3 regions of the Planococcus kocurii genome follow, and region 1 is predicted to be linked to each of the others. Evidence: predicted binding sites of a transcription regulator. Region 1 holds the regulator's gene; each other region holds the start of a gene.
What was found. The regulator CtsR, encoded in region 1, represses protease genes until heat stress. The targets are predictions, from matches to a motif close to ATGGTCAATAAAGGTCAAACA.
Positions count from the first base shown of each region.

Region 1 (6,925 bases):
GGAAACAGCCCAGACCACCAGCTAAGGTCCCCAAATATCCGTTAAGTGGAAAAGGATGTGGCGTTGCTTAGACAACCAGGATGTTGGCTTAGAAGCAGCCATCATTTAAAGAGTGCGTAATAGCTCACTGGTCGAGTGACACTGCGCCGAAAATGTACCGGGGCTAAACGGATTACCGAAGCTGTGGATGGATCTCGTTAGAGATCCGTGGTAGGAGAGCGTTCTAAGGGCGTTGAAGTCAGACCGGAAGGACTGGTGGAGCGCTTAGAAGTGAGAATGCCGGTATGAGTAACGAAAGACGGGTGAGAATCCCGTCCACCGAATGCCTAAGGTTTCCTGAGGAAGGCTCGTCCGCTCAGGGTTAGTCGGGACCTAAGTCGAGGCCGATAGGCGTAGACGATGGACAACAGGTTGATATTCCTGTACCACCTCCCCGCCGTTTGAGCAATGGGGGGACGCAGAAGGATAAGGAGAGCGTGCCGTTGGTTGTGCACGTCCAAGCAGTGAGGCGTGAAATGAGGCAAATCCCATTTCTAATACGTTGAGCTGTGACGGCAAGAGGGTTTACCCTTGAGTCCCTGATTTCACACTGCCAAGAAAAGCCTCTAGCGAGGCGGGAGGTGCCCGTACCGCAAACCGACACAGGTAGGCGAGAAGAGAATTCTAAGGTGAGCGAGTGAACTCTCGTTAAGGAACTCGGCAAAATGACCCCGTAACTTCGGGAGAAGGGGTGCTCTGGTAGGGTGAATAGCCCGAGAGAGCCGCAGTGAATAGGCCCAGGCGACTGTTTAGCAAAAACACAGGTCTCTGCAAAACCGTAAGGTGACGTATAGGGGCTGACGCCTGCCCGGTGCTGGAAGGTTAAGAGGAGTGCTTAGCGCAAGCGAAGGTGCGAATTGAAGCCCCAGTAAACGGCGGCCGTAACTATAACGGTCCTAAGGTAGCGAAATTCCTTGTCGGGTAAGTTCCGACCCGCACGAAAGGCGTAACGATCTGGGCACTGTCTCAACGAGAGACTCGGTGAAATTATAGTACCTGTGAAGATGCAGGTTACCCGCGACAGGACGGAAAGACCCCGTGGAGCTTTACTGTAGCCTGATATTGAATTTTGGTGCAACTTGTACAGGATAGGTAGGAGCCTGAGATTCCGGAGCGCTAGCTTCGGAGGAGGCGTCAGTGGGATACTACCCTGGTTGTATTGAAATTCTAACCCACAAGCCTGATCGGCTTGGGAGACAGTGTCAGGCGGGCAGTTTGACTGGGGCGGTCGCCTCCTAAAGAGTAACGGAGGCGCCCAAAGGTTCCCTCAGAATGGTTGGAAATCATTCGTAGAGTGTAAAGGCAGAAGGGAGCTTGACTGCGAGACGTACAGGTCGAGCAGGGTCGAAAGACGGGCTTAGTGATCCGGTGGTTCCGCATGGAAGGGCCATCGCTCAACGGATAAAAGCTACCCCGGGGATAACAGGCTTATCTCCCCCAAGAGTCCACATCGACGGGGAGGTTTGGCACCTCGATGTCGGCTCATCGCATCCTGGGGCTGTAGTCGGTCCCAAGGGTTGGGCTGTTCGCCCATTAAAGCGGTACGCGAGCTGGGTTCAGAACGTCGTGAGACAGTTCGGTCCCTATCCGTCGCGGGCGCAGGAAATTTGAGAGGAGCTGTCCTTAGTACGAGAGGACCGGGATGGACACACCGCTGGTGTACCAGTTGTTCTGCCAAGGGCATCGCTGGGTAGCTATGTGTGGCCGGGATAAGTGCTGAAAGCATCTAAGCACGAAGCCCCCCTCAAGATGAGATTTCCCATTGCGCAAGCAAGTAAGATCCCTCAAAGACGATGAGGTAGATAGGTTCGAGGTGGAAGCGTAGCGATACGTGCAGCTGACGAATACTAATCGATCGAGGACTTAACCAACACATTGTATGCGAAAAACTTGCTTGTTTCACCTGTCGTTTATCCAGTTTTGAAAGAATAAGCCCAAGTTTTTGTAAAAAAAGCTTGAAAAAAACCAGTACCACTGGTATAATAAACCTTGTCTTTCAAAACCAAATAGTCCAGTGATGATGGCAAAGAGGCCACACCCGTTCCCATCCCGAACACGGCAGTTAAGCTCTTTTGCGCTGATGGTAGTTGGGGGTTTCCCCCTGTGAGAGTAAGACGTCGCTGGGCACATGAAAAAAAGTCGTTACCGATTTCGGTAACGGCTTTTTTGTATGGAAAAAATTAGAGCGCGATAAAAAATGGTAGTTGATAAGTTAAGTATGTTTATTGAAGAAAATGAAGAATGATGCCTTCATCTTTATTGGGTCTACTGATAGTACTTCAATAAGAAATGTAGCTGATATTTCGAAATAGAACAGTGACTAAAGAGTCTTGAAGCTGAATTGCTTCAAGGGTTTTTTAAAAATTGATTCCGTTAGTCAGTCATCGTAGAAATGATTAATCCATCTGCCTGCAATCCATCTTTACAAAGGAGTTCATTGGAATGTTCATTCAAGGCGCGCTGGGAAGGCGGGCCAATATCCGCAAAATAAATCGATATGTCGTACCGGTCGCACTATGGTTCCAATTGGAAAATTCCTTGCCACAATCAAACTTGATGGAATTAAACAAATTTCTTGGAACTCTTTGAAACCATTTATTCAACGGGGATTTAGTACCTCACGGCTTACGTCCTGCAGGTACCAAGGTGATGATCACTTTCGTCAGTCTTTCAACCCGTGTGATTACTGCACTTTTGTGGGGAGCGCCTGCAATGGTGTTGCCTCGGATATGCTCGAACTTTTTCTGGAACGAAGGATAATTGGCTTTTCTTTCAGAAATATGCCGTTGGAACGCCTTTTGCATCGGCGTTCCTGGTAGCCGTTGAGCTTTCGTTTCCCTTGTATTGGGTGCGGCAACATCAAGAAACCGCCTTTTGAACATGCGCTAGAGCGTGCGAATGGAATCATCTCTGCGTGGCCTAGAGTGACTTCTAGTGTTCAGTCCTGAGCTACCAAGTTTCTGATATAGATTTTTTATTACTTCGGTAAAGCAACTAAAAGGCGCCCACAGAGTTTCTTGTTTTTGGGACTAGGTTTAATAATCGCGGGTTGAGTGGCTCGGTTTCAGGAAATTGATGACATTGTAATTGGCTGCAGGAAGCGATTCAGACGTTTGGCAATTTGCGCCACAGGTAGGCTTCCATCACCGGTTCATCCGTGATCGCTCCTCCATTTTTCTTTGGTCGGAAAATACATAGTGAATTTACTACGAATGGCTTTTTTAGTTGTCGAACTTAAGTTTACAATCGGTGTGAGTAATCCTTTCGATACTTACTATTTGATATCTCTAAAAAGCTTGGTGTATAATTAAGTCAAATATAGTCAAAGTCAATTTCATCATATTATGTATTAAAGAGGTGAAGACGGTGCGAAACATTTCGGATGTAATTGAAGGTTATTTAAGACAAGTTATCGAATTAAGCGAGAGAGATCATATTGAAATTAAACGCAGTGAAGTTGCTGAAAAATTTCAATGTGTTCCTTCTCAAATAAATTATGTCATTAATACTCGATTCACTGTTGATCGTGGGTATTTAGTAGAAAGTAAGCGTGGCGGCGGTGGATATATTCGTATTAAGAGAATTAGACTTCATCAAAAATCAGACGTAATTGCAGAAGTAATACAGAGGTTGGAACATGGAGCTACTCAAGTAATGGCAGAAGACATTGTTTTTAGGCTACTGGATGAAGAGATTGTTTCTAAACGAGAGGCAAAACTAATTCTAAGCGCAGTAGATCGTTCAACTCTTCTGTTGGCTCTTCCGATACGTGATGAAGTCCGTGCACGGATTCTTATAGCGATGCTTTTTACAATTAAATATGAATCGAACACTTAAAGAGGTGAAAAGATGATTTGTACCCAGTGCGGAGAACGTTCTGCATCAGTAATAGTGAAAAAACAGCAGCTAGGACAGGTGATGGAGCTTCAGTTATGCCATATCTGTGCTGCTGAAAATCATAGTATCAATATTGCTTTTGAACAGGATCCATTAGCTATTCACCAACTATTATCGAATTGGTTCCCTAATTCGCAAGCGACTATTAGCAGGCCCAAAAAAGAAGTGGCTATTTGTCCTTCTTGTGGCTTTACTTTTTCACATTTTCTAAAGCTTGGAAAATTTGGATGTGCTTCCTGTTATGATACATTTTCGTCACAACTCAATGAAATATTCAAGCGATTTCATAATGGCAATACAGAACATACGGGAAAAATACCCGCTTCTTACGGATCAACGTTAAAAATTAAAAAAGAGATTGAAAAACTTCGAAAGCAAATGCAGGTATCAATTCAAGAAGAAGAATTTGAAGAAGCTGCAAGATTAAGAGACGAGGTAAAACGATTAAACGTAACGCTTGAGGGAGGTTCACCAGATGGCAGTTGAACGGTTTCTCCAACCTCGGGCAAGCAGCTGGATGGCCAATGATGGTAGCAATGTAGATATTGCAATGAGTACAAGAATTAGATTAGCTAGAAATTTGAATGATTTTAAGTTCCCGTATGCCTTTACAGAAGACGAAGCACTTAAAGTGGATAAAGAAATTTCCTCTGTATTATTAGATAAAGGTAGTGAGTTAGATTATACTTTTAGCCATATCAATATTGACGAACTTGCCCAATTACAAAAAGAAGTACTTGTAGAAAAACATTTAATTAGTCCTTACCTTATGAATAGCTATCACCCGGGCTCTGTTTTATTGTCTGAAAACGAAGAGTTGAGTATTATGGTAAATGAAGAAGATCATTTGCGGATTCAAAGCTTGCAATCTGGATTTCAGCTTCAAAAAGCTTATCAAATAGCAAGTGAACTAGATACGTTACTAGAAAAGAATTTGTCTTATGCCTTTCATGAGAAGTATGGGTATCTGACTAGCTGTCCGACCAATGTTGGCACTGGAATGAGAGCTTCGGTTATGCTTCATTTACCGGCTTTGACTATGTCTCATCAGATTCAACGGATTATTCCCGCGATCTCAAGGCTTGGTATGGTAGTACGTGGCATTTATGGAGAAGGTAGCGAGGCGTTAGGAAATGTTTATCAAATATCCAATCAATTAACGCTTGGTAAATCAGAATATGAAATTCTTCAAGATTTGGAGAATATGACAGAACAGATTATCCAGCAAGAACGTAAAGCACGTGAAGCCATATTGTTAAACTCACCTTTAATGTTAGAGGACCGGGTGTATCGTTCGCTTGGTGTTCTTACCCATTCGAGACTGCTGACGACGGAAGAAGCTGCGACTTGTCTGTCAGATGTTCGATTGGGTATTGATTTAAAGATGATTCAAAATATGAATATGTCGATTTTGAATGAATTAATGATTTTTATGCAGCCAGCATTTCTGCAGCAATATGCAGACAAGCCACTGCAACCGAAAGAACGTGACTTTGCCCGGGCAAAGTTGTTCCGGGAGCGATTGAATAAAATAGATATGAATAGTGAAGGAGAGGATCTTGCATGATGTTTAATCGATTTACACAACGCGCACAAAAAGTTCTTCAATTAGCTCAAGAAGAGGCCATTCGCATGAAACATGAATCAATCGGTACAGAGCATATTCTTCTCGGTTTGATTCGTGAAGGTGGCGGTATTGCCGCAAAAGCTCTAGAAGCGATTGAAGTGAACACACAGTTGATCGAAGAAGGTGTTAAAGAATTAGTGGGTGTTGGCGAAAAAGACGTTGGTCCAATCGTTCATTACACGCCAAGAGCAAAAAAAGTGATTGAGTTGTCAGTTGATGAGTCCCGTAAATTGGGCCATTCTTATATAGGTACAGAGCATTTACTGTTAGCGCTTATTCGTGAAGGAGAAGGCGTTGCGGCTCGTGTGTTAGGAAATGCAGGTGTTAGCTTGAATAAGGCGCGCCAGCAAGTGTTGCAGCTTCTAGGGAGCAATGAGCAGGCATCAACAGGTACGAGTCCGAATGCTTCGGCAAACACACCAACTTTAGACGGCTTAGCTCGTGATTTAACGCAAGTCGCTCGTGAAGGTGGATTAGATCCTGTAATCGGCAGAAGTGATGAGATTACACGTGTCATTGAAGTGTTGAGCCGTAGAACAAAAAACAACCCGGTGTTAATTGGTGAGCCTGGTGTTGGTAAAACAGCGATTGCTGAAGGATTGGCTCAGCAAATCGTTAACAACGAAATTCCAGAAACGTTGCGCGACAAGCGCGTTATGGTTTTGGATATGGGGACAGTAGTTGCTGGAACAAAATACCGTGGTGAATTTGAAGATCGATTGAAAAAAGTGATGGATGAAATTCGTCAGGCAGGGAATGTGATTCTGTTTATCGATGAGCTTCATACATTAATCGGTGCTGGCGGTGCAGAAGGTGCAATTGATGCATCTAATATTTTAAAACCGTCACTATCACGCGGGGAACTTCAGTGTATTGGTGCGACAACGTTAGATGAGTACCGCAAATACATTGAAAAAGATGCAGCTCTTGAGCGTCGTTTCCAGCCAATTCAAGTAGATGAGCCTTCAGTAGAAGAATCAATTCAAATTATCCGTGGCTTGCGTGATCGTTATGAAGCGCATCACCGTGTGAAAATTACCGATGAAGCAATTGAAGCAGCAGCTAAAATGTCGGATCGCTACATTTCGGATCGTTTCTTGCCGGATAAAGCGATTGACTTGATTGATGAGGCTGGATCGAAAGTAAGACTTCGTTCGTATACGACTCCACCAGATTTAAAAGAGTTGGAATCTCGATTAGAAGCAGCACGTTCTGAGAAAAATGAAGCAGTTCAAAGCCAAGAGTTTGAAAAAGCGGCTTCGCTACGTGATGCTGAACAGAAATTGCAAAACCAATTAGATAAAACGAAAAAAGAATGGAAAGAAAAACAAGGCAAAGAAGAGTCTGAAGTGACAGTAGAAG
Region 1 covers NZ_CP013661.2:1,660,257-1,667,181, reverse strand. Annotated here, with positions in the region: rRNA gene AUO94_RS08300 (23S ribosomal RNA) at 1-1,910, shown strand, start outside; rRNA gene rrf (5S ribosomal RNA) at 2,050-2,165, shown strand; gene AUO94_RS17795 (hypothetical protein) at 2,482-2,628, shown strand; gene AUO94_RS17790 (hypothetical protein) at 2,658-2,921, opposite strand; gene AUO94_RS08285 (CtsR family transcriptional regulator) at 3,406-3,876, shown strand; gene AUO94_RS08280 (UvrB/UvrC motif-containing protein) at 3,889-4,422, shown strand; gene AUO94_RS08275 (protein-arginine kinase McsB) at 4,412-5,503, shown strand; gene AUO94_RS08270 (ATP-dependent Clp protease ATP-binding subunit) at 5,500-6,925, shown strand, end outside.

Region 2 (6,925 bases), 1.0 Mb from region 1:
ATAAACAATTTTTCCGTCTTTATCGAAATAATAGCCGAAAGCCTCACTAATCGCTCCGCCTGAATGAATCTTTTCAACTTCTTCAGTAGAAGAGTGCCGACGAACCGCCATCTCTCCTGCATTGCCAATCCCGTGGACGACAACATCTGTTTGATCGTACAAATCCATCATTTCTTTAATCACTGGTTCTTTCATCATCATGGCAAATGCTTCTGCACTCAAATGATCAGGCAAGTATAGCGTCTTAAATGAACCACCTGTTTTTTCGGCAAATGCAGCTGCAATCGTATTTGCTTGGTGCAAAACATCTTCTCCCAGTCCACCGCGTGCAGCGATAAATTGCAGCGCTTTGTCCGGCTTTACGTTCGTTAGTTCTTTCGAGATAGCCGCCATTGTGCTACCGCCAGTAACAGCGATTTTCTTATAGCGAGCAAACAACGTTTCCAAAAAACGAGCAGCCTCTTTACCAATATGGGACTTCACTGCTGGAATTTCATCGCTATCTTGCGGTAAGATCACAACTTTCGTAATTCCTAGAATTTCCTGTAGCTGTATTTCCATATCTGTCAGTCCAGACATTTCACGCACAAAAACTTTTAGCTTCTCTAGCACTTCCAATCCTTGCGAAGTAACTGTCATGCCCGCTGTTTTCATTTCAATCAATTGCTGATTGCGTAGTAAATCCGTGTCTTTTCTAATTTCTCGCTCTGTCAAACCGGCAACTTCACTCAAAGTTCGCCTACCGATTGGCTGTTCCAAGTTGATAATCTGTAAAATTTGATAACGTTTTTTCAGGAGTTCGGACATTTCCGGCATCAACTTTTGCTGAGCGACAGATAATGCATCCATAGGTTCACTCCATTCTATCTGGACGTTTTTTGTCCCACTAATTAATTGTGCGTCCCACTAAATTCATTCTACCTAATCTTTCTTTTAATTGCAAATAAAAAGAAGCGTTAAGTTTCTAACGCTTCTAGTAATTCAACATAACCAATATTGCCATACACCAATACGCGATTGTTTTTTTCTAATACAGGAATCATCATCATGTATTTTTCGTGTAAGGCTTCATCACTTTCGATATCTACTTCTGTGTAAGGCAATGGTACCTCCTCGTTGACTAGTGCAATCATCAATTTGGCTTCATCGCAAAGAGGGCAATTAGAACGCGTGTATAAAGTGTACATCTGTCTCCTTCTTTCTAAATAAAAGTATGAAGTTACTGGTGAAGCTTTCTCCAAACCGATATCTGTTAGACAATCAATAACACGTTACTATTGATCAACAGAGCTTTCCATTGTTTCTACTAAGTTAGGTAGTAAATCAAGTGTACACTGTTACTAAATTTCAATTTGTGCTTAAAACTCGTTACTCTCTTCTTTAAGGTGCATGAAGCCATTATATTGGTACGAGAATCGCTGCTTCACTACCAATAGATACGATGACAATAAGAATCAGTAATTTGCTCACCTGTTGCTTTTCTCTACTAGTATAAGCTATTAGTCATTTCCCTTTCTACCGGCTCTTTTAAACTTCCCTTTTCTCTTTGGTTTTTTGAAATCAAAAAATACAGCCAAAAGTAAAAAACACCCCTTTACCAATTAAGGCAAAGGGGCATTTCTCAACTTTAGAACAATAGATTTTAGTTGAATAGGCTTTTTCCGGATTCAACGAGTTGTTGTGCTTTTCTTATGCCCTCGGAAGGAATCGAACCTCCATCTCAAGAACCGGAATCTTACGTGTGATCCATTACACTACGAGGGCGTTTTCGCTATTAGCGACTTTTCTATTATACAAAAATATTTTAACATAATCAAGTCCGTTTTTTTGATTCGTTAGATTTGACCTTCATTGACCATGATGTGTATGATAATAGTACAGCTGAGAGAACTTTCAGCATTGTTTGTAAAACACTTAATCGAGGAGGAACTATTCTATGAACTTAATTCCTACAGTAATCGAACAAACTAGCCGAGGCGAACGTGCTTACGATATTTACTCACGTTTGTTAAAAGACCGCGTCATTATGCTAGGTAGTGCAATTGATGATAACGTTGCAAACTCTATTGTGGCGCAACTTCTATTCCTTGAAGCAGAAGATCCAGATAAGGATATTTCAATCTACATTAACAGCCCAGGTGGTAGTATCACAGCTGGTATGGCGATTTATGATACGATGCAGTTTATCCGTCCAGACGTTCAAACAATCTGTATCGGTATGGCTGCTTCAATGGGTGCTTTCCTACTTGCAGCAGGAACAAAAGGCAAACGCCTTGCACTTCCAAATGCTGAAGTAATGATTCACCAACCGCTTGGTGGTGCCCAAGGACAAGCGACTGAAATCGAAATTGCAGCAAAACGCATTCTTCACCTTCGCGAAAAATTAAACCAGATTCTTTCTGAGCGTACAGGTCAGCCAATCGAAGTTATCGCTAAAGATACAGATCGCGATAACTTCATGACAGCAGAACGCGCACTTGAATACGGCTTAATCGACCAAGTGATTACACGTAGCAAATTGCCTGAAAACCACAAAAAAGAAAACTAAATCAAGCAAAAAACTCACAGTCATCTTTGACTGTGAGTTTTTTTATACGTTTCGTTTGTGGAAGTTACTTGAAATAATAGATTGCTGCTTTTTTACGCTTCTTTTTCAATAATCTCCGATAAAGACTGAACCGCTTTTTCTTCATCCAAGCCTTCTGCAGAAATGGTGACTTCTGTTCCTTTACTAATTGCCAAGCTCATAATTCCCATAATACTTTTGGCGTTTACTTTCTTATTGTCTTTTTCCAAATAAACATCTGCGCTGTATCGATTTGCTTCTTGAACAAATAACGCTGCTTGTCTTGCTTGAAGACCTGATTTTAATCGTACTTTTACTTGTTTTTCAACCATACGGATCCTCCTCCAAAACTCAACTCTCTTCTATATAAACGAACAGCCTAGCTAGCGGCCGATCATTTCTCCATTTCTCAGGGATGCTGCAATCTCATCAATTTTTCGCAGACGATGGTTTACCCCCGACTTGCTGACGGTTCCGCCCGATACCATTTCCCCTAGCTCTTTTAACGTCACATCTTGACACTCTACCCGGAGTCTGGCGATTTCACGTAGTCTTTCAGGCAATTGGTCAATGCCAATTGTTTGGTCGATAAATCGAATATTTTCTACTTGCCGCAATGCCGCATCGATGGTTTTGTTTAAGTTAGCGGTTTCACAATTTACTAACCGATTAACGCTATTACGCATATCTCGAATAATTCGAACATCCTCAAATTTCAATAAAGCAGAATGTGCGCCTGTAATGCTTAGAAAATCAGAAATTTTTTCTGCTTCTTTCAGGTAAGTCACAAATCCTTTTTTACGTTCAATCGTTTTGCTATTCAAACGAAATTCGTTCATTAATTCAACTAACGAGTCTGCATGGTCTTTGTAGAGCGAGTAAATTTCGAGATGGTAAGATGACGTTTCAGGATTATTGACAGATCCTCCAGCTAAAAAGGCACCTCGGATATACGAACGTTTGCAACAGTTCTTTTCAATCAGCGACTTGACAATCTGGTGCTGGAATTGAAATCCTTCAGTCAAAATTTCGAGATCTTCGAGAATATGCTTAGCGCCTTCTCGGATTCTACAAATGTAAATATTATTCTTTTTTAAGCGCATCTTTTTTCTAACCAGCAATTCGACGGGATAAGTTTTGTAAAAACGTTTTAATAACGTGTAAATACGGCGGGCGATCGCCGCATTCTCAGTTTGAATATCCAGGCTCAATTGCCGATTGGAAAACGATAGAGTGCCATTCATCCGGATCATTGCGGAAAGCTCTGCTTTGCCGCAGCAATCATCTATCTCTATTTGTGTCATTTCTTTTTTTGTTTCGGATGCAAAAGACAAAATTCGTTCCTCCTTTCAAAGCGTCAAAAATACAACTGCTTCGAATCTTCACTAGCACGGCCATCAGCATATTCGAATAACCATTCTGCAACTTTCGTCGGCTCGTGACGTACAGTTTCTCCAGAGATATTAGCAATGTCTTTTCTGTAGACTTCGAGACCCATTTTTTTCAGGCGCTCTTCGTCATACTCAACAGGCCATGCTTTCTCTTTTTCGTAACGTTCTGCAATGTTAGACGGCATTTGGACTTTATCAATTAGAATAGCATCTAGAAATTTTTCTCCGACATGATTGTAAAGTGCTTGAACATGGTCAGAGGCTGTATATTGATAAGTCTCCCCTGCTTGTGTCATTAAATTACAGATGTATATTTTCTTTGCCTTAGCAGCTATGACTGCTTTTTTAATATCTTTCACTAACAAGTTCGGCAAAATACTGGTGTATAAAGAACCTGGACCCACAACAATTACGTCTGCATTTTTAATTGCTGCAATTGTTGCAGGCAAGGCTTTAACATCATGTGGTTCAATAAACACACTTTTAATTGGCTGTAAATAGGCAGGAATTTTGGATTCCCCTTTTATAATCGTCCCATCTTCTAGCTCTGCGCTAAGCGTAACAATTTGGTTGGCGGCAGGTAAAACCGTGCCATTGACACTTAATACACGACTCATTTCGCGGACTGCATGGGAAAAGTCGCCTGTAATATCCGTCAATGCCGCGAGCATTAGATTACCCAAAGAATGACCGTCAAGATCTAAGGAGTGCTTAAATCGATATTGGAACATTTCAGCAACTAAAGGTTCTGTATCTGATAATGCTGCCATAACATTTCGAATATCTCCCGGGGGTGGAATATCCAGGTCATTTCTTAAGCGTCCCGAACTTCCACCATCGTCTGCAACTGTTACAATAGCCGTCAAATCCAGTGGATACAATTTTAACCCACGCAACAATGTAGACAGTCCCGTGCCGCCGCCTAAAATAACGATACGTTTCCGGTGCTGATTATGTTCCATGCACTCAATCCTTTCTAATTTTAATGTCTCTATGCGTGATAATCACTTTATTATTCTGTGCCAGAAGCTTGCCATAGTACTCAGCTAACGTAACCGAGCGGTGTTGGCCTCCTGTACAACCGAAGGCGATAACAAGTTGTGCCTTCCCTTCATTTTTGTACTGTGGAATCATAAACTGCAGTAAATCAGTTAATTTTTCTAGCAGCGTTTGCGTTTCTTGCCATTTTAGTACATAGCTCGACACTCGCTCATCAAGCCCTGTTAGCGGATTCAACTCTTCAATATAATAAGGGTTTGGTAAAAAGCGTACATCAAACACCAAATCAGCATCAATCGGCATGCCGTGTTTAAATCCGAAAGACAAGACGTTTACGGTAAAGACATTACTGGTCTTTGATGAAAAATCGGCGATGATTCGTTCTTTTAGTTGGCGAGGCTTCATGTTAGAAGTATTGTATATATGCTGTGCTCTCCCTTGAAGGTCACTCAGCATATCGCGCTCTTTTTTGATGCCACCCAAAACCAATCCACCGGGTGACAGTGGATGAGATCTTCTCGTTTCCTTGTAGCGGCTCACTAAGGTTTCGTTTTCTGCATCCAAAAATAGAATCGTGATGGAGACATTCGGATCTTGTGATAGGTGGTCAATTGCGTCTACTAAACTATCAAAAAAATCGCCTCCGCGCAAATCCATAACTGCAGCTACGCGCTTCATCGATTTTCCCGAATCTCTCATCAAATTGATAAACGTTGGCAATAACGTGGGAGGCAAATTATCGATTGTAAAAAAACCTAAATCTTCAAAGCTTTGGATTGCGACCGTTTTACCTGCACCTGACATGCCTGTAATAATGATTAACTCTGTTTCTTCTTTATGCTTTTCCATTAGGATGATTCACCTCTTCAATTGATGATTGGATGGTTTCTTTGATCAGCTGAAATTCTGGCGTATAGTAGAATGTCCCGTACTGAACTCCTTGCTGGTTAGCTGCAAATTGCAGATTGGTCCGGTCCCCTTCAGCCATTGGCAAAGATGCCAACGCTTCTACTGGATGCCACTCTAACAGCCCCTCGGTCGTTTCTTGAAATAACTCTCCAATTACGCGGTTTGCAGCGAACGTAAACAACATCCACTCATCCACCGTTTTTTCATGTTCTTGAATCATCATGGTATAGACCCCTTTTAAATGTGTACCTATTGGGGTAGCATTCGTTTCTTCTTTGAACTCACGGACTGCAGCTTCGATAATCGATTCTCCGGCTTCCATTTTACCACCGGGCGCTACATACCAATCACGTCGTGGTTTTTTCAATAATAATACTTGTCCATTTTCAATGACTAATAAATTCGCGATTCGCTGCACATTCGACACTCCGTCTCTATTGTAAACTCTCTCCATTATACATCTATCCTGGCGTGTCATGCAAAAGAATAAAAAAAGAGGCTGTCTTTCGAGTTACTCGAAAGACAGCCCAACAAAATCTTTTATAAAAAGGGGGTCAATTTACTCTTCTTACTATAAACCTTATTCATGACAACCACGTTACAAAACAGTTAAAAACTAATTAAGCTTGTGCTTTCATGCTAATTTTCTCTACTAACTCTTCAATATAGTGTTGAGCTGCTTGTGCGGCAATACTGCCATCGCCTGTCGCAGTAACTACTTGACGCAATGTTTTTTCACGAACATCGCCTGCTGCATAAATCCCTGGAACAGTCGTTTCCATTTTGTCGTTCGTTACAATATATCCGTCCTTATTCAAAATGCCCAACTCAGCAAATGGTTTTGTTAAAGGAAGCATGCCGATATAGATAAAGACACCATCTGCTTTAAATTCTTTTTCAGAACCATCTTCAGTAGACACCAGCGTAACTGCACCTACTTTGCCATTGCCATCATCGTGAATTTCTTTAACTGTATTGCTCCAGATAAAGTCAATTTTATCATTTGCAAAAGCACGATCTTGAAGAATTTTTTGTGCACGTAATTCGTCACGTCTGTGGA
Region 2 covers NZ_CP013661.2:637,855-644,779, forward strand. Annotated here, with positions in the region: gene AUO94_RS17500 (sugar-binding transcriptional regulator) at 1-849, opposite strand, end outside; gene AUO94_RS03290 (glutaredoxin family protein) at 957-1,187, opposite strand; tRNA gene AUO94_RS03295 (tRNA-Arg) at 1,693-1,764, opposite strand; gene clpP (ATP-dependent Clp endopeptidase proteolytic subunit ClpP) at 1,937-2,548, shown strand; gene AUO94_RS03305 (HPr family phosphocarrier protein) at 2,641-2,898, opposite strand; gene whiA (DNA-binding protein WhiA) at 2,950-3,900, opposite strand; gene AUO94_RS03315 (gluconeogenesis factor YvcK family protein) at 3,924-4,919, opposite strand; gene rapZ (RNase adapter RapZ) at 4,924-5,805, opposite strand; gene AUO94_RS03325 (8-oxo-dGTP diphosphatase) at 5,792-6,283, opposite strand; gene trxB (thioredoxin-disulfide reductase) at 6,486-6,925, opposite strand, start outside.
Region 2: a site for CtsR is predicted at 1,839-1,859, ahead of clpP (ATP-dependent Clp endopeptidase proteolytic subunit ClpP). Genes of this name have one in related genera too.

Region 3 (6,925 bases), 1.1 Mb from region 1:
ACCGCCTATAACATACGGCGTTCCACATGCTGCATAAGACATCGTCGAATCACGATCAAAAACAATAATCTGCACGTCTGGATCATAGAAGCGCAGTTGACCTGCGGCAGTAGCGCCTCCGCCAACTGCGCCTACAATAACTATTTTGTTCATCGTCAATCAGCTCCTAGTCAATTGTATTGAAGAAAAATACTGCCAGTGTACCAGGACCCGTATGTGCAGCAATGACCGAACCAATCATATGGACTTCAACGGATTGCGGGTGGAAGTTGCTTTCAATCTCCTGTTTTAGTAAAGCCGCAAACTCTGCGTCGTCACCGTGGCTAATGGCAATTGTCTGTTGATCTAATTGAGTTCCGCGTTCTCTCATTAGGTCAATCATCCGTTTGATCACTTTTTTACGTCCTCGAAGTTTTTCAATCGGTACAAGTTTGCCATCTTCTACGTGAAGCAATGGCTTAATATTTAATAACCCGCCAACAAAAGCGCTACCTTTGGAAATGCGGCCGCCTTTAGCCATATAATCTAAGTCTTCTACAGTAAACAGACTTTCTAAATGATCAATCATCAAACGAGTTTTCTTAATAATAGTTTCGAGAGGCTGTCCAGCGGAGCGCAATTTTGCGGCTTCTTTTACTAACAGTCCGTAGCCGAGCGAAGCGGCTTTTGAATCTAGTATTGTTAGCTTCAAATCCGGGTATTCTTCACGTACCTGATCCGCCACCATTACGGCTGTATTATAAGTACCTGATAGCTCAGAAGAAAAGGCAATATAATAGCCCTCGTCTTTGTCTTTTGCCAGCTGTTCAAAAGCTGACCACATTTCTTCAGGTGAAACTTGGGATGTTTTAGGTTGATCACCACCACGAATTGCATCGAACACTTTAATGGATTGAATGCCTCGAATGTCTTCGAAATCCTGATCTCCAATATGAACACGAAGCGGCAATAAAACAACATTTTCATTTTCGAAAAAGTCTTTTGGCAGATCAGATGCGCTGTCAGCAAATAGTCTCATAGTCAATCCCCCTTTTGTAGTTACAGCTTCAACCGCTCTAGTAACAACTCAGCAATGCCATCATCGTTATTAGTTAACGTGATTTCATTGGCAATCGTTTTTAACGGTTCAATGGCATTGCCCATGGCAACACCGACTCCTGCAAAATCGATCATTTCAAGATCATTGTCTTCGTCACCAAAAGCAATAATGTTTTCTCGTGCAATGCCCATTGATTTGGAAACACGATCTAGTCCAACGGCTTTACTCATCCCACTTTTCACAATTTCAATCACGTGCCACGGAGCTCCCCACCGGCGATGATCGATTACTTCTGCATGTACAGAAGATAAATGGTCATGGATTTCCTGTACGCGTTCATATGGAGCATGAATCAAAATAGACGTCGGATCTGTTTTTAAGTAATTGCGTAAATCTCCAGTTGTGATTGTAGGATCACCGAAGCGGAAAATATCCATAAGTTTTTCGTCATGATGGTGGACATACACATCGTCCAAGACCTCTGCCACGATATTATGGAAATCAAAGTTATGCATAGACTCTACCACTTCATGGACAACGTTCAATCCGATTGGTGTATGGTGTGTTCCCCAATGATTGTTTGTAGGATGGTGGACAAATGCACCGTTAAAATTGACGATGGGGGTTGTTAGTCCTAGCTCTTTATAGAAAGTTTCGCTTGAACGATAAGGTCGACCCGTAGCAATCATTACCTCATGTCCTGCTTCCATTGCTTTATTTAACGTTCGTTTTGTTTTCGGGGAAATAACTTTCTGGTCGGTCAATAATGTGCCGTCTAAATCAAGAACAATTAAATGTTGTTTCATAAAAATAGCCGTCTCCTTTCTATCTATTCCTAGTGTAGCGATAGTACAAGCGATTCGTCAAAAATTTCAGAGGAGGAAAAGACTTTTCGCTAGAGAGAATTGGCGTTTGCTGGGAATCGAGAAGATTGGTACGATTAGAGGTGAAGGAAGTGATTTTAGTTGAGAGTTCAACGACAAATTTGGGGGCACATACCGTTGCTTCATATAACACCAGATCAATGCGAAAAAGTCGCATTGCCAACAGTTGTCTTTTTTCATGGCCATACGAGTGCAAAAGAACATAACTTGCATTACGCTTACCAATTGGCTGAAAAAGGACTTCGTGTAATTTTGCCGGATGCGCATCTTCACGGTGAACGAAGTGAAGGATTGGATAATGTTCAGATCAGCCTGCGATTTTGGGAAATTGTTCTGACGTCTATAGAAGAATTAGCCTTTTTACAAAAAGAACTGCACAAGCAAGATTTAGTAGTTGGAGAACCAGGAGTAGGTGGCACTTCTATGGGTGGGATTACCACTCTAGGAGCAATGACAGTTTATCCGTGGATTTCAGTAGCTGCAGTAATGATGGGTGCAGGGAATTATGTAGAATTAGCGCAAGCACAAATGGCCCAATATGAATCAAGAGGATTCAAGCTGCCAGTTAGTGAAGAAGAACGTGAACGGATGCTTTCGACTTTAGCGATTTTTGACAGCGTTCAACATCAAGCGAAATTTAATGGCCGTCCCATTTATTTTTGGCACGGCGAACAAGATATGACGGTACCTTTTGAACCAACTTATCGCTTGTATAAAGAACTTAAGAAGCATTACGAAGCGGTACCAGAAAAAATAACCTTTACTCGGGAAAGAGAAGCGGGACATGCAGTAAGTCGAAAAGGGATGCTTGAAGCGACAGAATGGCTCGCGAAGTATTTATCTAACTAAGCATGTCGATTCCATTTTCATATGAAGTTTGTTAAGATAGTTTTAATAGTAAGGGAGGGATTTAGATGGATCAAGATATGAAAGATAGTATGATGGGTGCGTTAGAAACAGTAATCGATCCTGAACTAGGAGTCGATATTGTTAATCTTGGGCTTATCTATGATGTAATGTTGACAGAAGATGGTTTTGCCGTAGTGACGATGACGTTAACGTCTATGGGTTGTCCAATGGGACCACAGATCGTGCAAATGGTTAAAACTGCTTTGTATGAACTACCTGAAGTAGAAGAAGTCGATGTAAAAATCGTCTGGCAGCCAGTATGGGGCAAAGAACATATGTCACGCTATGCAAAAATGGCACTTGGCGTTCGATAAATAGTACGTAAAAAACCCTCATTGGATTTATTCCAGTGAGGTTTTTTTGTTTGATACGAGTACTAAAAAAAGGTCGAAATAATTGCTTAACAGTGAATAATTAGCTATAATTTAATTAGTCAAAGATAGTCAAACTTTTAAAGGAGTGGATAAAATGGTTCAATCCCAAAATAACGAAGAACAAAAATCTCCATTGGAGCAGTTTGGCCGGAATATGGTTGAACAAGCGCAATCAGGAAAAATGGATCCTGTTATCGGTAGAGATCAGGAAATCCGTAATGTGATTCGAATTTTATCGCGTAAAACAAAAAATAACCCCGTGTTGATTGGTGAACCAGGTGTTGGTAAAACAGCAATTGTTGAGGGATTAGCTCAACGCATTGTTCGTAACGACGTACCAGAAGGATTAAAAAACCGAACCATTTACGAACTCGACATGAGTGCGTTAATTGCTGGTGCTAAATACCGTGGAGAATTTGAAGAACGATTAAAAGCCGTTTTAAAGCAAGTAAAAGATAGCGAAGGTCAGATTATTTTGTTTATCGACGAAATTCATACGATTGTTGGAGCAGGGAAAACCGAAGGAGCAATGGATGCAGGGAATATGCTGAAGCCCATGCTTGCAAGAGGAGAACTGTATTGCATTGGTGCGACTACGCTAGATGAGTATCGCATGCATATCGAAAAAGATCCGGCTTTAGAACGACGTTTTCAACAAGTACTGGTGCGCGAACCATCTGTTGAAGATACGGTATCGATTTTGCGTGGCTTAAAAGAACGTTTTGAACTACATCATGCTGTTCGAATTCATGACCGTGCGATTGTCGCAGCGGCTGCTATGTCGGACCGCTACATTACAGAACGCTTTTTGCCTGATAAAGCCATTGATTTGATTGATGAAGCTTGTGCGATGATTCGTACAGAAATCGATTCAATGCCTCAAGAACTTGATGAAGTGACGCGTCGTCTGATGCAGCTAGAAATTGAAGAGCAAGCCTTAATGAAAGAAAAAGACGTAGCAAGCAAAGCGCGACTCGACACCTTGCGTAAAGAAATTATTGAACTGCGCGACTCTTCATCTGGCATGAGAAGTCAATGGACGGAAGAAAAAGAATCATTGAAAAAAATTCAACAAAAACGTGAGCAATTAGACCAATTCCGCAGACAATTAGAAGATGCTGAAAATCGTTATGATTTAAATGCGGCGGCTGTCTTACAGCATGGCAAAATTCCCGAACTCGAAAAAGAATTAGTCGCACTAGAAGCCGCTTTAGAACAAGAGGGTACTGAGCGCTTACTGCGCGAAGAAGTAACGGAAGAAGAAATTGCAGGAATTGTCGCAAGGTGGACTGGAATTCCGGTAACAAAATTAGTAGAAGGTGAACGTGAAAAGTTATTGCGTTTAGGTGAGACGTTAAAAGAGCGAGTAATTGGTCAAGACAAAGCAGTCGAACTGGTTACAGAAGCTGTATGGAGAGCGCGTGCGGGTATTAAAGACGAAAGAAAACCGATTGGCTCTTTTATTTTCCTTGGACCTACAGGCGTAGGAAAAACAGAGTTAGCAAAATCGCTGGCCGCAAATCTATTTGATTCGGAAGATCATTTTATTCGAATCGATATGTCAGAGTATATGGAAAAACACAGTGTGTCACGTTTGGTCGGGGCACCTCCTGGATACATCGGTTACGAAGAAGGTGGCCAACTAACAGAAGCCGTTCGCCGGAATCCGTACTCCGTTGTATTGCTCGATGAAATTGAAAAAGCACACCCGGATGTTGCCAATATTTTACTGCAGATATTAGACGACGGCCGTATCACTGACAGCCAAGGACGATTAGTTAACTTCTCCAACACGGTAGTCATTATGACTTCTAATATTGGTTCTGCCTATATTAACGATGCGAGCAATGAACACGATATTGAAGACATTGTGATGGGAGAATTGCGCAGACATTTTAAACCTGAGTTATTGAACCGTATCGATGATATTGTTATTTTCCACGCACTTAACAACGCACATTTTTATGGCATAGCGAAGAAAATGATTGCTGAACTAGCCGTTCGTATGAGTAAACAACAAATCAAACTAACCGTAGATGATTCAGTTATTGACTATATCGTTGAAGCAGGAACCGATCCGGTGTTTGGTGCGCGACCATTAAAACGCTTTATCCAGCGTACGATTGAAACAAATATTGCCCGGGAATTAATTGGAGGCGGAATTGTTGCCCATACCGAATTGGAATTAACCATGGACGATAATAAGCAAATTGTTATCAACAAAAAAGAAGCGTAATCCGGAATTCCGGATTACGCTTCTTTTCTTATTAGTGTTTTTCAGGAGCTGGTTCGCTAGGAATAACAGCTACCATAACGAAGATTAAAATTGAAAATACGATCGAAATGTAAACGCCGACCATAAAGTCGAAAGGTACGTTTTGTACTGCACTTACCACGTAGTTGACTAATGAAATCAATAAGAATGACCAAAAAAATGTTCCAATATATTGCATCTAGTTTCACCTCTACATAGAATATCTAGTTTAATCATAGCATAAGCTCTTCAAGACAGAAAGAAAGATTGTAGAGAATGAATATTTTTTGTCGGAAATATGTCAGTTAGTTGAAATTGAGTATAGTATGGCGTATTATTAACACCAGGTACTAATATATGATGATAATCGAAATGAGGGACATAAGATGAATGCTGGAATAGTCGGTATGGGCAGATGCCTGCCAGAAGAAAGATTGACGAATTTTCAATTAGAGCAGCGCATGGATACGAACGACGAGTGGATCCGCACTATGACAGGCATAGAAGAACGTCGGATTGCAAAAGACGATCAGGATACTTCTGACATGGCGCGTGAAGCGGCAAAAAAAGCGATTGAAGATGCTGGTATTGATCCAGCTGAAATCGGTTTAATCTTAGTGGCGACGGTTACACCTGATCAACCTTTCCCATCGATGGCCTGTGTGATTCAGCAAGAAATAGGAGCTGTTAATGCTGCGGCTATGGATATTTCAGCTGCATGCGCAGGATTTATGTATGGAGTTATTACTGCGAAACAATTCATCGATTCGGATGTTTATAAATATGTGTTGGTTGTAGGTGTTGAAAAACTATCGAAAATTACTAACTGGGAAGATCGCAACACGGCTGTTCTTTTCGGAGATGGAGCCGGAGCTGCAGTTATTGGGAAAGTTTCTGAAGGGCGAGGTATTTTATCTTTTGAACTCGGTGCTGATGGTTCTGGAGGCAAACACCTCTATCAGGACGAGTATTTAGTAATGAATGGCCGCGAAGTCTTTAAATTTGCTGTGCGCCAAATGGGCGAATCTGCAATAAATGTCATCAAAAAAGCGGGTTTGGAAAAAGAAGATGTCGATTTTTTGATTCCCCATCAGGCGAACATTCGTATTATGGAAGCGTCTAGAGAACGATTAGGCTTGCCAGTTGAAAAAATGTCAAAAACAATTCAAAAATATGGTAACACTTCAGCAGCTTCAATCCCAATTTCTCTTGTCGAAGACTTAGAAGAAGGCCGTGTTAAAGACGATGATGTTATCGTAATGGTTGGATTCGGTGGAGGCTTGACTTGGGGCGCTATTGCTATGAAGTGGGGCAAATAATTAGGTATGCGAAAGGAAGAAGATAGAATGGAAAATCGCCGTGTAGTTATTACGGGAATTGGTGCTGTAACACCGTTAGGTAACAATATTGAAACTACTTGGGAAGCTGTTAAAAGTGGTAAATCTGGAGTCGGTCCCTTAACACG
Region 3 covers NZ_CP013661.2:2,796,765-2,803,689, forward strand. Annotated here, with positions in the region: gene AUO94_RS13570 (CoA-disulfide reductase) at 1-153, opposite strand, end outside; gene AUO94_RS13575 (DegV family protein) at 167-1,018, opposite strand; gene AUO94_RS13580 (Cof-type HAD-IIB family hydrolase) at 1,039-1,845, opposite strand; gene AUO94_RS13585 (prolyl oligopeptidase family serine peptidase) at 2,005-2,772, shown strand; gene AUO94_RS13590 (metal-sulfur cluster assembly factor) at 2,838-3,146, shown strand; gene AUO94_RS13595 (ATP-dependent Clp protease ATP-binding subunit) at 3,301-5,442, shown strand; gene AUO94_RS13600 (YjzD family protein) at 5,474-5,659, opposite strand; gene AUO94_RS13605 (beta-ketoacyl-ACP synthase III) at 5,847-6,779, shown strand; gene fabF (beta-ketoacyl-ACP synthase II) at 6,807-6,925, shown strand, end outside.
Region 3: a site for CtsR is predicted at 3,262-3,282, ahead of AUO94_RS13595 (ATP-dependent Clp protease ATP-binding subunit). Genes of this name have one in related genera too.